Regions from separate parts of the Rhodoferax sp. GW821-FHT09E07 genome, predicted to be linked through region 2. Evidence: predicted binding sites of a transcription regulator. Region 2 holds the regulator's gene; the other holds the start of a gene.
What was found. Region 2 encodes FliA, which starts transcription of late flagellar genes. Its sites were predicted from a motif close to CTAAAGTTTNNNNNNNNNNNGCCGNTA; they were not measured.
Positions count from the first base shown of each region.

Region 1: the regulator FliA is predicted to act here: its motif matches at 3,289-3,315, upstream of AC07OE_RS15415 (FlxA-like family protein).

Region 1 is NZ_JBWKOP010000007.1:215,080-221,540, forward strand. It holds gene AC07OE_RS15390 (ATP-binding protein) at 1-973, shown strand, start outside; gene rbp (RNA-binding regulator) at 1,031-1,324, opposite strand; gene AC07OE_RS15400 (hypothetical protein) at 1,350-1,589, opposite strand; gene AC07OE_RS15405 (AraC family transcriptional regulator) at 1,851-2,711, opposite strand; gene AC07OE_RS15410 (GyrI-like domain-containing protein) at 2,741-3,187, opposite strand; gene AC07OE_RS15415 (FlxA-like family protein) at 3,323-3,673, shown strand; gene nagA (N-acetylglucosamine-6-phosphate deacetylase) at 3,689-4,810, opposite strand; gene AC07OE_RS15425 (GntR family transcriptional regulator) at 4,830-5,555, opposite strand; gene AC07OE_RS15430 (hypothetical protein) at 5,704-6,327, shown strand; gene AC07OE_RS15435 (TetR/AcrR family transcriptional regulator) at 6,344-6,461, opposite strand, start outside.
Region 2 is NZ_JBWKOP010000010.1:71,535-77,995, forward strand. It holds gene flhF (flagellar biosynthesis GTPase FlhF) at 1-1,329, shown strand, start outside; gene AC07OE_RS19000 (hypothetical protein) at 1,322-2,119, shown strand; gene AC07OE_RS19005 (RNA polymerase sigma factor FliA) at 2,119-2,835, shown strand; gene AC07OE_RS19010 (hypothetical protein) at 2,859-3,242, opposite strand; gene flgM (flagellar biosynthesis anti-sigma factor FlgM) at 3,282-3,611, opposite strand; gene flgA (flagellar basal body P-ring formation chaperone FlgA) at 3,706-4,446, opposite strand; gene flgB (flagellar basal body rod protein FlgB) at 4,624-5,067, shown strand; gene flgC (flagellar basal body rod protein FlgC) at 5,096-5,500, shown strand; gene AC07OE_RS19035 (flagellar hook assembly protein FlgD) at 5,518-6,162, shown strand; gene flgE (flagellar hook protein FlgE) at 6,187-6,461, shown strand, end outside.

The sequences.
Region 1 (6,461 bases), on a different contig from region 2:
GCTGCGCCCCCGGCCCGCACCGGTGCTGGTGATTCAATCCGAGTTTGAACCGGGGCGCTGGCTCTACCTGGCGGCGCCCATGCCCGACCCGTACTTCCTGGACAACGCCAATCCGTTGACCACCGACCGTGTGCTGCTGCAGCTGGTGACACTGGTCACCGTGCTGGTGCTCAGCGTGCTGCTGGTGCGCGGCCTGATTCGCCCGCTGAACAAAATTGCATCGGCCGCCAACGCCTTTGGCAACGACACCGCACCCGAGAGCGTGCCCGAGACCGGCACCGCCGAGCTGCGCCGCACGGCCCGCGCCTTCAACGAAATGCAGGCGCGCATCCAGGGCTACCTGGTAGACCGCGAGCGGCTGTTCCTCGGCATCTCGCATGGTCTCAAGACGCCCATCATGCGCCTTAAGCTGCGCACCGAGCTGCTGGACGACGAAACCCTGCGTGCCGAGTTCCACGAGGACTTGGACGACCTGGACGTGATGGTGAAGGCCGCGCTGCAAAGTGTGAAAGACACCGATATCCACGAGAACCTGACCCCCGTGCGGCTGGACACGCTGCTGGCCCGGCTAGCGCAGCGCCCCATCCACCCCGATGCGAGCATTGAATGGACGGCCGAGGCCATCAGCGTGCTAGGCAAACCTCTGGCGCTGGAACGCGCCTTCAGCAACCTGCTGGACAACGCCGTGCTCTATGGCGAGCGCGTGCAGGTGCGCCTGAGCCACCAGGGCAACCGCGCGCTGGTGGAGGTGCGGGACTTTGGCCCTGGCATTGCACAGGCCAGCATGTCGGCCGCGTTTGAACCCCATGTGCGCCTGTCCCACGGCCAGCAGCAGAACCGCACCGGCACGGGCCTGGGCCTGGGCATTGCCCGCAACATCATTCAGGCCCACGGTGGCGAAATACGCCTGCACAACCACGCCGAGGGCGGGCTGGTGGTCACCGTACTGCTGACAGCACTTCCACCGGAGTAAGGTGCACAGACGTAAAAAAGCCGGCTGCAAGAGCCGGCTTTTTAGGGGGCTTACAGCTTAGTAGCTGCGTGCGCCGCGGTAACCATCCGACGTGCCGCGGTCTTCGCGCGGACGTGCCAGGTTCACCACGATGGAGCGACCGTCCACGGATTGGCCATGCAAGCCGTCAATGGCTGCCTGCGCAAATGCGGGCGTACCCATTTCGACAAAGGCAAAACCTTTGGAGCGGCCGGTGTCACGGTCCATCATCACCTTGGCGGAGGTTACTTCGCCAAATTCGGAGAAGTTGCTGCGCAGACTGGTGTCGTCCACGGAATAGGGCAGATTGCCCACGTAAATTTTGGTGCTCATAGTTAGCCTTTCAGAAAAAAAGTGTTCAGCAGGTTTGCGGACGTGCGATGCAGGTCTCTAGCCAGCCCTGGGTGATGGCATACACCCGGGCGGCTTCGCGAGATACGAACTCGCAATCAAAGTTAAAAATTCGGCAGTAGGCGCCCTTGCTTTGGCTGCGCTGGACCGAGATGGAAGCACGGAAGCGACCGTTGCTGGTGGCGTGCGTGGCGGGCGAAACCATGTAGTTGCCCATGGGTATGGCTAATTCGGAAGTCTGGATCATGTAGGGGAGAGGTGCGGACCTGAATCAAAGAGGCCGGCTTGAGCAGAAAGAGAATCGGTTGGCTGCAGCTCTGCAGTTCAACGTGGTCGACAGGTGTCGAATAAACCGAGGCCCTGCTGCAAAAGACATCTCTTGCCAGGCTTCGTGGAACGAGGGGGTGTTGGGTGCAACCCGAGTTCCTGTTGCGTATTATATTTATAAAGAAATATAAGTCAACGCCTTTATTTCAAAATTCCTCTAAAAGTTTCGTCAGGCGGAAAACTAAGCCACATTCTGCAACGGCAGGTAGATGTCGGTCAACAAATCGGCCGGCGCCGTGTCCCGTGGGTTGTTCAGGTATTCCTCAAACACGGGTTGATCCAGCGCCGCATGGCCCGACTGCACCAGCCACTGCCCATAGAGCCACTGGTAGGCCGCCCCCATGGTGGCGTAGGGCCCGCGGTGGCGCAGCACAGCGCAGGTGCAGCCGCCCAGCGTCATGGCTTGCAGGGGCGCGGCGGCGCTGGCGCTCGCGGGCAGCGACAAACCCGCCCAGGACCGCAGCTGTGCTTCAGGCACGGCGGCCGGGTCGTCGTAGTACACGGCCAGCCAGCGGGTGTCGTCCCGCAGCAGGCCCTGGGCGGCCATGTGGGTGAAGGTGGTTTCAAACGCTTTGCCAATGCGCATATAGCCACCGCCATGCGGCAGGCCGGCCAGCGGCACCGCGGGCACATAGCGAATGTCCACCGTGTAACCCGCCGCCGCGGCCTGCGCCACGCCACGGCGGAACACCACATGCCCGCCCTGCGCGCGGTACTGCGTGGGCCCCATGCCATAAGCCGTGCCAAAGGCGCGGGTAAACGACTGCACATTGGGGTAGCCGCACTTGCGCGCCACCTGGGCCACCGGCAGCTGCGTGTTGGCCAGGTAGCCCGACGCGCGGTGCAGCCGCAGCCGGCGTATGGTGGCCGCAATGGTCTCGCCGTTCATCGCGTGGTAGACGCGGTGCCAGTGGTAGGGCGACAGGTGGGCCACCTCCGCCAGCTGGTCCAGGTCTAGCTCCTCGGCCAGGTGGTCGTGGATGTAGGCGGTGACGCGGCTCAGGCGATCCTGGTAGTCGGTCCAGCTGTGGCTGCGGTTCATGCGCGGTGGGTGCTTTCGTTATTGCAGACTTATTGCAGGCCAATGGAGATGGCAATGCGGCCATCGGCACTGTAACGCTCGTACTCGGCAATCACGGTCTTCGCCAGCTCGGTGTGGCCCCAAATCTCCATCCACTTGGCGCCCACCAAGTCAGCCCGGTTGGGCTCCACGTCAAACACCGCGCGCTTGGACGCGGGGACCACCACGCGCACCATGCCCGCAGGCACCTCGGCGCTGGCGGGTACCGGCGCGCCAATCACCAGCGAGTACAAGCCCGTGTTGTTGAGGCCTGCGTTTTCAAAGTGGGTGTAAACGGCGTAGACATCACCGTTCAGCTTGGCGGGAATGTGGGCCAGCACTTCCTCCTGGCCAAAGCGCTGCCAGTGCGGGGGAATGGTCTGCATGGCCTCCAGGTTGGTGGTGCGCAGCTCGATGCCGATGACGTGGATCGCGTGGGACAGTAGCTCTGTTTTCATCAAAAACTCCAGTGAGGTTGAACACCGGGCCAGTCTAAAAACACCGAGCGGACATTTCTTGCGGAATTGCACCGCAACGCTGCATCCAAAGCGGCGCATTCCTAAAGCATTGCCGCGGTTCACCGATAACGAACCATGCAAGTTTCCGGAACATCCTCCATCTCAGGCCGTATTTCAAGCGCCGGCGCAGACGCCAGCGATATCGCAAAACTGCAGAAGCAGTTGCGGGACTTGGTGGAGCAGCTCAACGGCTTGGCTACTTCCGACATGGATCCGAAGTCGAAGAAGGAGCGCGTCAAACTCCTGCAAGCGCAGATTCAGATGGTTCAGGCCCAAATCACCGCAATCCAGCGCGCGCGTCAACAAGAGCAACTCGACGTCACCATCCAGAAAACCGAAAACACGGCAAAGGTGGCGGAGAAGAAGAACCCCAAGGCCGCATCAAAGACCGACAAACTAGGCAGCAACGTAGACACCTACGCCTGACCAGCGTCGGAATTTCTACAAAGCCACCGCGTGGCCTTCCACCCATACCGCCTGCAGCGCCAGATCCCGGTCCACCACCACCGCATCGGCCCAAGCGCCGGACTGCAGGCGGCCGCGGTCTGACAGGCCCATGTGGTCGGCGGCATAGGTGGAGACGCGTTTGGAGGCGTCCTCCAGGTCCAGGCCCAGGGTGTTGACGAGGTTGCGCAGGGCCTGGTCCATGCTGAGCACCGAGCCGGCCAGCGTGCCGTCGGCCAGGCGCACGCCGCCCATGCACTTGGTCACCGTGTGGCGGCCCAGCTTGTAGTCGCCATCGGGCATGCCGGCGGCGGAGGTGGAGTCGGTCACGCAGTACAGCTTGGGGATGGCGCGCAGCGCGGTGTGGATGGCGCCGGGGTGCACATGCAGCAGATCGGGGATGATTTCAGCAAACTCGGCATGGGCCAGCGCCGCGCCCACCATGCCCGGCTCGCGGTGGTGCAGCGCCGACATGGCGTTGAACAGGTGCGTAAAGCCCGTGGCACCGCAGCGCATGGCGGCCACGCCCTGCTCGTAGCTGCCCGTGGTATGGCCCAGCTGCACCTTGAAGCCCTCAGCCACCAATTGCGCAATCAACGCCTCGTTACCACCCACCTCGGGCGCCAGCGTGATGAGGCGGATGGGCGCCATGGCGTGCAGGCGGTGGATCTCGTCAAAGCTGGCGGGTCGCGCAAACGGCGGCTGCGCGCCCAGGCGTGCCTCGCTGATGTAAGGCCCCTCCAGATGCACGCCCAGCACGCGCGCAGCGTTGGGTGCACGTTGTTTGCAAAGCGCGCCCATGGCGGCAAAAGCCGTGTCCAGGTCGCTCTGCGGTGCGGTCATGGTGGTGGCCAAGAGTGACGTAGTGCCATGCCGCGCATGCAGCGTGGCCACATGCAGGGCCGCGTCACCGCCCTCCATGATGTCGTGGCCCGCACCACCGTGCACATGCAGGTCAATGAAGCCGGGCAGCACGATGGGCGCGCCGCTGTCGCGCACCGCGGCCGTGGCCACAGGCGTGCCGCTGATGCCTGCAACGCGGCCCTGCGCATCCAACGTGAGTGCGCCCTGCACAAAGCCCGTGGGGGTGAGGATGTGGCCTTCAATGCGGCTCTGCAATGTCGTCATGGCGGTGTCCTTAGGTTTTCAGCTCGGCCACAAAGTCGTAGTAGTCGCTGCGGCAGTACGACTGGGTGCACTCCACGGCCACGCCGTCGGGCAAAAAAGCGGTACGGCTCACCCACAGCAGGGCAGCACCGATGGCAATGCCCAGCTGCGCGGCCATGGCGGCCTCGGCATTCACGGCACGGATGTGCTGCACCGCGCGTACCGGCGCCAGGCCACTGCGCGCCAGGTGCAGGTAGAGCGAACCATCCAGGTCCTGCGGGCGTGGGCAGGCGCTCAGCAACACGGTGCTGCGCTCGTAGGCCATGGGCACGCCGTCGGCCAGGCGCAGGCGCTCCAGCCGCGCCACGCGGGCGCCGCGCGCCAGGCCCAGCGCTTCGCGCTCGGTCACGCTGGCGGCAGCCACCTCGCGCGTGATCCAGGTGCTGCTGGGCATGTAGCCGCGTTGGCGCAGCTCTTCTGAAAAACTGGCCAGCTTGGACAGCGGCTGCTCCAGCCGCGGCGCGATGAAGTTGCCCGAGCCCTGGCGGCGCAGCACCAGGCCCTGCTCCACCAGCACGTCAATCGCCTTGCGCGCCGTGATGCGCGACACCCCCAGCGATTCGGACAGCACCCGCTCCGACGGCAGCGCCTGGTCCACCCGGTAGGTGCCCGCGCGGATGTCCTGCTCCAGCTGGCGCGCCAGCTGCAGGTACAGCGGTGAACTGTCATTGGGCACTGTGGAAGGCAGTACGGACATGGGCAAATGCGGTGGTTTTCATAAATAGTACCACTTAAATACCAGTTAGTTCCATCGCTATGTTTTATATAGCTGCAAGCGCAATGGATACAGGGGCTAGCAGCCAATCTGATAGAGTTTGCGCTCCATCAACCCGCAGCGCACCACCATGGCCACGTTTGAAACCGAGTTCCTCCACCACTACCTGCAGCTGGGCTTGGGCTCCATGCCCAAGGCAGACGTGGACGCGCTGGTGATGCACCTGCTGGACCAACACGGCCTGGACGGCTCGGGCCCGCTGGCGCGGCTGAACAACCAGACCGTGAGCGAGCGCCTGAAGACCCCCGTGGCCAAGGTGAAGAAACTGCGCTACGAGGCTGCGTTGAAGTTTGGCGGCCGCGTGGAAGACCAGGCCGCCGGGCGCCTGCTGGCCGCGCTGGCCCACGCATCGCTGGAGCCGCAGGGCGACAAGATCTGCCTCATCATTGAAGACACGCTGGCCAAGAACTGGCTGCAGGGTCAGTTGAAGATCTACCAGCACATCTTTGACCACCCCTTCAGCACCGAGATCATCCGTGTCTCGGCCGACGGGCTGTTCCAGGTGCTCGAATCCCTGTTTGGCAAGAAGGAACTGGCCGCCTTCCGCGCGGGTTACGACAAGGCCAAGGGCGTGAAAGACCAGGCGGAACGCAAAAAGTTGTTCAAGGACGTGGCCATGGGCTTTGCCAAAGACGCCGCCAAGGCCGCAGGCGGCACCGTGCTGGCGGTGGTGAAGGGGCAGCTGGGGCTGTAACGCCGCGGCTATGCCGCTATGCGGGCAACGACGCCGCCACCGTTTGCAGGATTTCGTCGGACAGCGCCTCATCGTCCACCGCACGGGCCAGAATGAGCGCACCCACCATGCTCGCGTAGGCGACCACCGCGCGT
Region 2 (6,461 bases):
GTGGAAGTGGTCGCCACCGCAGAAGACACGCTGGCCGTCTTGGACCAGAATGCAGGCGGCGCAGGCGGAAGCAAGCCCCAGAGCTCGCCCCGCAACACCGCGTCCCCCAGCTACCAAGATGTGGCAAGCCAAGTGGAAGAGGATGCCGAGCAGTTGGCGATGAGCACACTGTCATTCCAGGACTATGTGCGCGAGCGCATGGCGCGCCGCCGTCACGAGGCCACACAAGCCCAGCCCCAGACCACCATCTTGCCGCCCCCGGTGGCGCCTGAGCCTCCGCCTGCGCCCGTGCACAAGCGGATCAGCATGGACGTGGAAGTCGCACCCGCACGGCCTTTGCCTGCACGCAAGGCACCCAGCTATGCGCCCGCCCCTGCCGTGCCGCAGAACATGATGGATGAGTTGCACGCCATGAAGGAGTTGATTGAAGACCGCTTCAACACGCTGAACTGGCTGGGACAGGCGCGGCAGAACCCCATTCAGTCGAACCTGATGCTGAAGATGATTCGGGCAGGGTATTCGCCCACACTGTCGCGCACGATTCTCGAACGCATCCCTGAAGACATGGACGCGGCAGAATCGGTGCGCTGGGTCATGGATGTGCTGGAGCGCAACCTGCGCACCGATGCCAGCGGCCCGCCCCTGCACGAAGAAGGCGGTGTTTTCGCCCTGATTGGAGCCACCGGCGTAGGCAAGACCACTACCGCCGCCAAACTGGCAGGCCAATGCGCCCGCGCCCACGGCCCAGCCAGCGTGGGCCTGATCACCCTGGACACATACCGTGTAGGGGCCCATGAGCAACTGCGTGCCTACGGAAAGATGTTGGGCGTGGTGGCCCACCTGGCGCATGACAAGGCAGCTCTGCAAGACCTGCTGGGTCTGCTGGCCAACAAGAAAATGGTGCTGATTGACACGACCGGCATTGCACCACGCGACCCGCGCAAGCGCGAGCTGATGGAACTGCTGGATCTGCCCAAAATCAAACGCCTCTTGGTGCTCAATGCAGGCGGCCATGGGGACACCCTGGACGAGGCCGTGGCCTGCTTCAAGACCCCCACCACGCTGCAAGCCATACTGTCCAAGACCGACGAGGCCGTCAAACTTGGCCCCGCCCTCGATGCCGTCATTCGCCACCAGTTGGTGCTGCGCGGCGTCACCAACGGCCAGCGCGTGCCCGAAGACTGGGAACCAGCCGTGGCCGCCAAGCTGGTGCGCCTGTCCATGCGCACTGCGGGTGTATCGGCCTACGACCCCAAGGCCAGCGACCTGGGGTTCTTCTTCAGCCACTCCAGCAACGCGGCCGCTGGCCAGGGGCGCCTGGATGCTTGATCACCCGATCAACCAGGCGGCAGGTCTGCTGGACCTGGCGGTGGTCCCTACACCCAAACTCATTGCCATGGTCAGCCACGGCGATGAGCAGGTGGAGCTACCCTTGCTCCTTCAGCTCTGCAACGCGTTGGTGGGGTTCGGCCACCCAGTTACCGTGCTCGACGGCACCGTGCTGGAAACCCCGGACAACCCGGGCTTGGCACAATTGTTTGATTACTCCATGGCCCCCCATCAAGTGTCAGACGCGCCCTCGTGGTCTGTTCTGCCCGCTCGGCTGGGCCTGCAAACCCTGGCCAGTGGCAGTGCCACCGGCATGCATTCCCTGGTGGATGCAGGGGGGCTATTCCCCCACGACAGTGTGGTGATTGTGTACAGCACGGCGCAAACGCTGGCCCACCTGCTGCACGGCAGCGGTGTACGCCCAGTGCTGGCCGTGTCGACGGCGAAAACCTCGCTGCTGACCAGCTACCTGGCCCTCAAACGCCTGTTGCTCAAAGGCGCACTGGAACCTACCGTTGTCAATGTGATGGACAATGTACAGGCCAAAACACCGGTGTCCGAGAACCGCATGCCCACCAGCCTGAACGACTGCGCCAAATACTTTCTGAATTACCAGGTGAACGCCCTGAATATCCCGGCCCCCACCACCGATGAGCGCCCCTCGGCCAGCATCGGCAGGCTGGTGCTGGGCCTGCTGGAAAATGCCATGGCGCTTAACAGCGGCTGGTCCGCCCCACACCGCCCCTATGCACCTACCGTGCGCCACCACTACCCCACGGGGGCACACTGATGTACTCCGCCAAAGGACAGCTGGACCGTACCGCTTTGATCAAGCAGTACCAGCCGTTGGTGCGCCGTCTGGCCCACCACATGATGGCCAAGCTGCCCGCCAGCGTGGAGGTGGATGACCTGATCCAGGTCGGACTCATCGGGCTGTCAGATGCACTCACCCGCTTTGAGGCCTCGCAGGGGGTGCAGTTCGAGACCTTTGCCACCCAACGCATTCGCGGCGCCATGCTCGACGAGCTGCGGGAAAACGACTGGATGTCGCGCGGCTCCCGCAAGAGCCAGAAGGAAATTGAAGTCGCCATGCGCAAGCTGGAGCATGTGCTCGGCCGCAGCCCCGCAGAGTCCGAAATTGCGGCAGAGCTTGGCATGGGATTGGCCGAATACCAAAGCCTGTTGGGCAAAGTACGAGGGACGCAACTGGTCTACCTCGAAGACATGACGCGGCGCAACGAGGACGACGACACCTTCCTGGACCGCCATGTCGCTGACAACGATGCCGACCCGCTGAACATGCTGCGGGACATGCGCTTGCGCCAGTCACTGGTGACTGCGATCAAAGCCCTGCCCGAACGTGAGCAGTTCATCATGAGCATGTACTACGAGCAGGACATGAACCTCAAGGAAATTGCAGCGGTACTGGAAGTGACCGAGTCACGGGTCTGTCAACTGCACAGCCAATCCATTGCGCGGCTGCGCGCCAAAATGCGATCCCACTGAAAAGCGAGATCGCATTGCCGCTCTCAGGCGGTAAAACTTTGGAAGCGCCCCGAGGCCTTGGGGCCGGCACCATAGGGGCTGGCGGCCGGGGCTCCATAGGTCTGACTTTGGGTAGCGGGCACGACCACCTGCAAAGCTTGCTCCACCAAGGCCTGCCGGCGCATCAGGCTTTCGCGCAACACCGGAAAACCTTGGCTCAGCGCCTTGGCCCTGCGCAGTTGGGTTGAGGAAATACCCGACGTTGCCGAAAAAACCTCCAGCTCACGCGCAAATTCCAGCGTCATTTGCTGTAGCTGGCTGCTCAGGGATTCAAGCTGGGACGCGTCGCCATCGCGCAAGGCGGCGGCTACAGCGCCGAACTGCTGCTCGAGCGCGTCAAACTTGGATGGGGTGGAGCCTTTAGACATTCCGAAACCTCCGCACTGTTGAAAGTGCGCAGGCCGGACTTACCGCGTGGTGCGGTTCAGCATTTCCTGCGCGTTGGAAAGAAGTTGGTCGGCAATCGCCTCGGCGTTCACCACATAGGTTCCGTCTTCGATGGCTGCCTTCACGGTGGCTACTTTCTGGGTATCCACGTCCGCATCGCTGCGTTCGGGCTTTTCCAGGGAGCGCGCCAGCGTGGACACGGTGACGGCCACACCCGCAGAGCGCGTTCCCTCGCTCGCGCTGTTGGTCGCGGCAGTGCTGGCGCTGCTGCTCTGGGCCGCTTTTTGGGCAGCACCGGACACCGTGGGCGTGACGGAAGAGGGAATATCTGAGGGTTGACCTATCTTCATGGCGTTCTCCAAAGCCGCAATAAGCACGGCCTCGTGGGATTGTTATCGGCCAGATGATGACTGACTTTAGGGTTCTTTGCACAGGAAGTTGGACTCAAAGGTCTATTTTTACTGTACGAACATCCAGCACCGTGCCAGATGCAACCCGTCCGTTGTCCATGCGCACGCGGGCTTGTTGGCCCACCACCCCGGCCGACAGGGCCTGGGCGTCGCTGGACACCTGAAAACCGGGGCCTTGGGCAACCACGCGCACCGAGGCACCCGCCTGGAACACCTGGGCCGGCTTGACCATGCCCTGACGCAGGGCTTGGCCCGCCATCAGCACGCGGGTGGTCGTTTGCCCCACCCACAGCGCGCGATCCTGCAAGACGGCATTGGGCTCATCGGCCCAGTCCACCTCGGCCTCCAGCACATCGGTATCACTCAGCACGGCACCGGGCGACACTTGGCCCTTCAACACCCAAGCCGGCCCCACGGCCTTGACGACCACGGGCAACGACACATTCCAGCGGCCAATGCCATCCGCACAGCGCAAGCCCACGCGGCTACGGCCCCACAGCCTGGCACCCGGCGGGACATAGGGCTCCACATTGCCACACACCGCCAGATGCAAACGGCTGTCCAACGCCCCCACGGTCGACTCCATGCGCAGACCAGGGTTCTCCGCGTTGGTTTTCGCCACCGTGTCGCGCACCCAGCGCTGCGCCAGCGCCTGCAAATCGCCCAGCGCCATCTCCTGGGCCCAAGCCGCTGGCGCTGCCACCAGCACGGCCAGCACCACACCGCCGCGCAGCCAGCGGGGCAGCAGATGCGTGAATCGCAAGCACGGGGACATGGCGGCACTCCTAAGTTGCCACAACTATAGGCAGCCCCTGCTCGGCGCAAACCCGCCAAATGCAGGCCAAACCCCCCGCTATTCCTCCGCTAGGAAATTAAAGCTTTTCCCATAATTGCCGCACGCCCCCATCCCGCCCCCTCCGTCTGGACCGGGCGCACTTAGCCGAGGTAGCCCATGTTTGCCAATTTGACCAACGCCCTGGACTTTCAAGCGAAAGCTTTGGTGCTGCGCGCCGAGCGTCAACGCGTCATTGCCAGCAACATCGCCAACGCCGACACGCCCGGTTACTCGGGGCGCGATGTCAATTTCAAGCAGGCCATGAGCGAAGCCCTGGGGGACAAGGCCATTTCCCTGTCCACCAGCAGCAGCGCAGGCATGGCCAGTGATGGCACGACCAATGCCCGCCACATTCCCTTGCCCAGCGCCAATGGCAGCAGCACGCTGGGGGACTCCAAGCTGGACTACACCGTGCAATCGCAGCCCGCCATGGACGGCAACAGTGTGGACCTGGACCGCGAGCGCGCCAACTTTGTGGACAACTCGGTGCGCTATGAAGCCACCCTTCGGTTCATTAACGGCTCTTCCAAAACAATCTTGAGTGCCATCCAGGGCCAGTAGGCCCTGACCACGACTGAGGAGACCCACGATGTCCATGTTTTCCATCTTCAACGTATCTGGCAGCGCGGTCAGCGCCCAGTCGCAGCGCCTCAACGTGGTCGCCAGCAACTTGGCCAACGCCGACGCCGTAGCCGGCCCCGATGGCCAGGGCTACAAAGCGCGCCAAGTGGTCTTTGAGACCGTGCCGATGGGGTCGGACGCGTCGTCCGGCGTCAAAGTCAGCTCCATCCGCGAGAGCAACGACCCGCTCAAGCGCGTGCACAACCCGACGCACCCATCCGCTGATGCCGACGGCTACGTCACCCAATCCAACGTGAATCCGGTGGAGGAGATGGTGAACATGATCTCGGCCTCGCGGTCTTACCAAAACAACGTGGAAGTCATGAACACAGCCAAGACGCTGCTGCTCAAGACGCTCCAAATGGGTCAATAACCTCAGAGGCACACACCATGGTCTCCAGCGTCAGCAACACCAGTTCGTCCAGCACATCCACCACGGGCAGCTCGCAAACCAGCGCGCAGGCCCAGACCGACCGTTTCCTCAAACTCCTGGTGGCCCAGCTCAACAACCAGGACCCCATGAACCCCATGGACAACGCCCAGATGACCAGCCAGATGGCGCAGATCAACACGGTGTCGGGCATCCAGGAGCTCAACGAGACCATGAAGTCCATGGCCACCCAGTTCTCCTCCATGCAGGTGCTGCAGGGCGCGTCCATGGTCGGCCGCGAGGTGCTGACCGAGGGCAACGCCATGTCCATCAAGAGCGGTGTGGGCAAGGGCAGCCTGAACCTCGCGGGCGAAGCCGACAAGGTGACCGTGCAGGTGCAAACCCCGGGTGGCCAGGTGCTGGGCACTGTCAACCTGGGTGCGCAGACCCAAGGCCGCCACGACTTCGAGTGGGACGCCAGTAGCTACACCGGCACCACCACACCCATCTTCAAGGTGACCGCCTCGCTAAGCGGCAAGACCGTGGACGTGACCCCGCTCACGCGCGGCACCATCGAGTCGGTCAGCACCGGCACCGGTGGTCTGAACCTCAGCCTCCAGAGCGGCGCCACCGTTGCGTACGACGCCATCAAAGTCATCCTCTAATCCGCCACCCACAAGGACCACGCCATGAGCTTTCAAACAGGCCTCTCCGGGCTCAATGTATCGAGCAAGAGCCTCGACGTCATTGGCAACAATATTGCCAACTCCAGCACCGTGGGGTTCAAGTCGTCACGCAATGAGTTTTCCGAGCTGGTAGCAGGTTCGCTGGGCACGGGCGGAGGCAACGCAGCCGGCATTGGCGCGGCCACAGCGGCGATTGCCCAGCAGTTCTCCCAGGGCAACATCAACATCACTGGCAACAGCCTGGACGTGGGGATCAACGGTGGCGGCTTCTTCCAGGT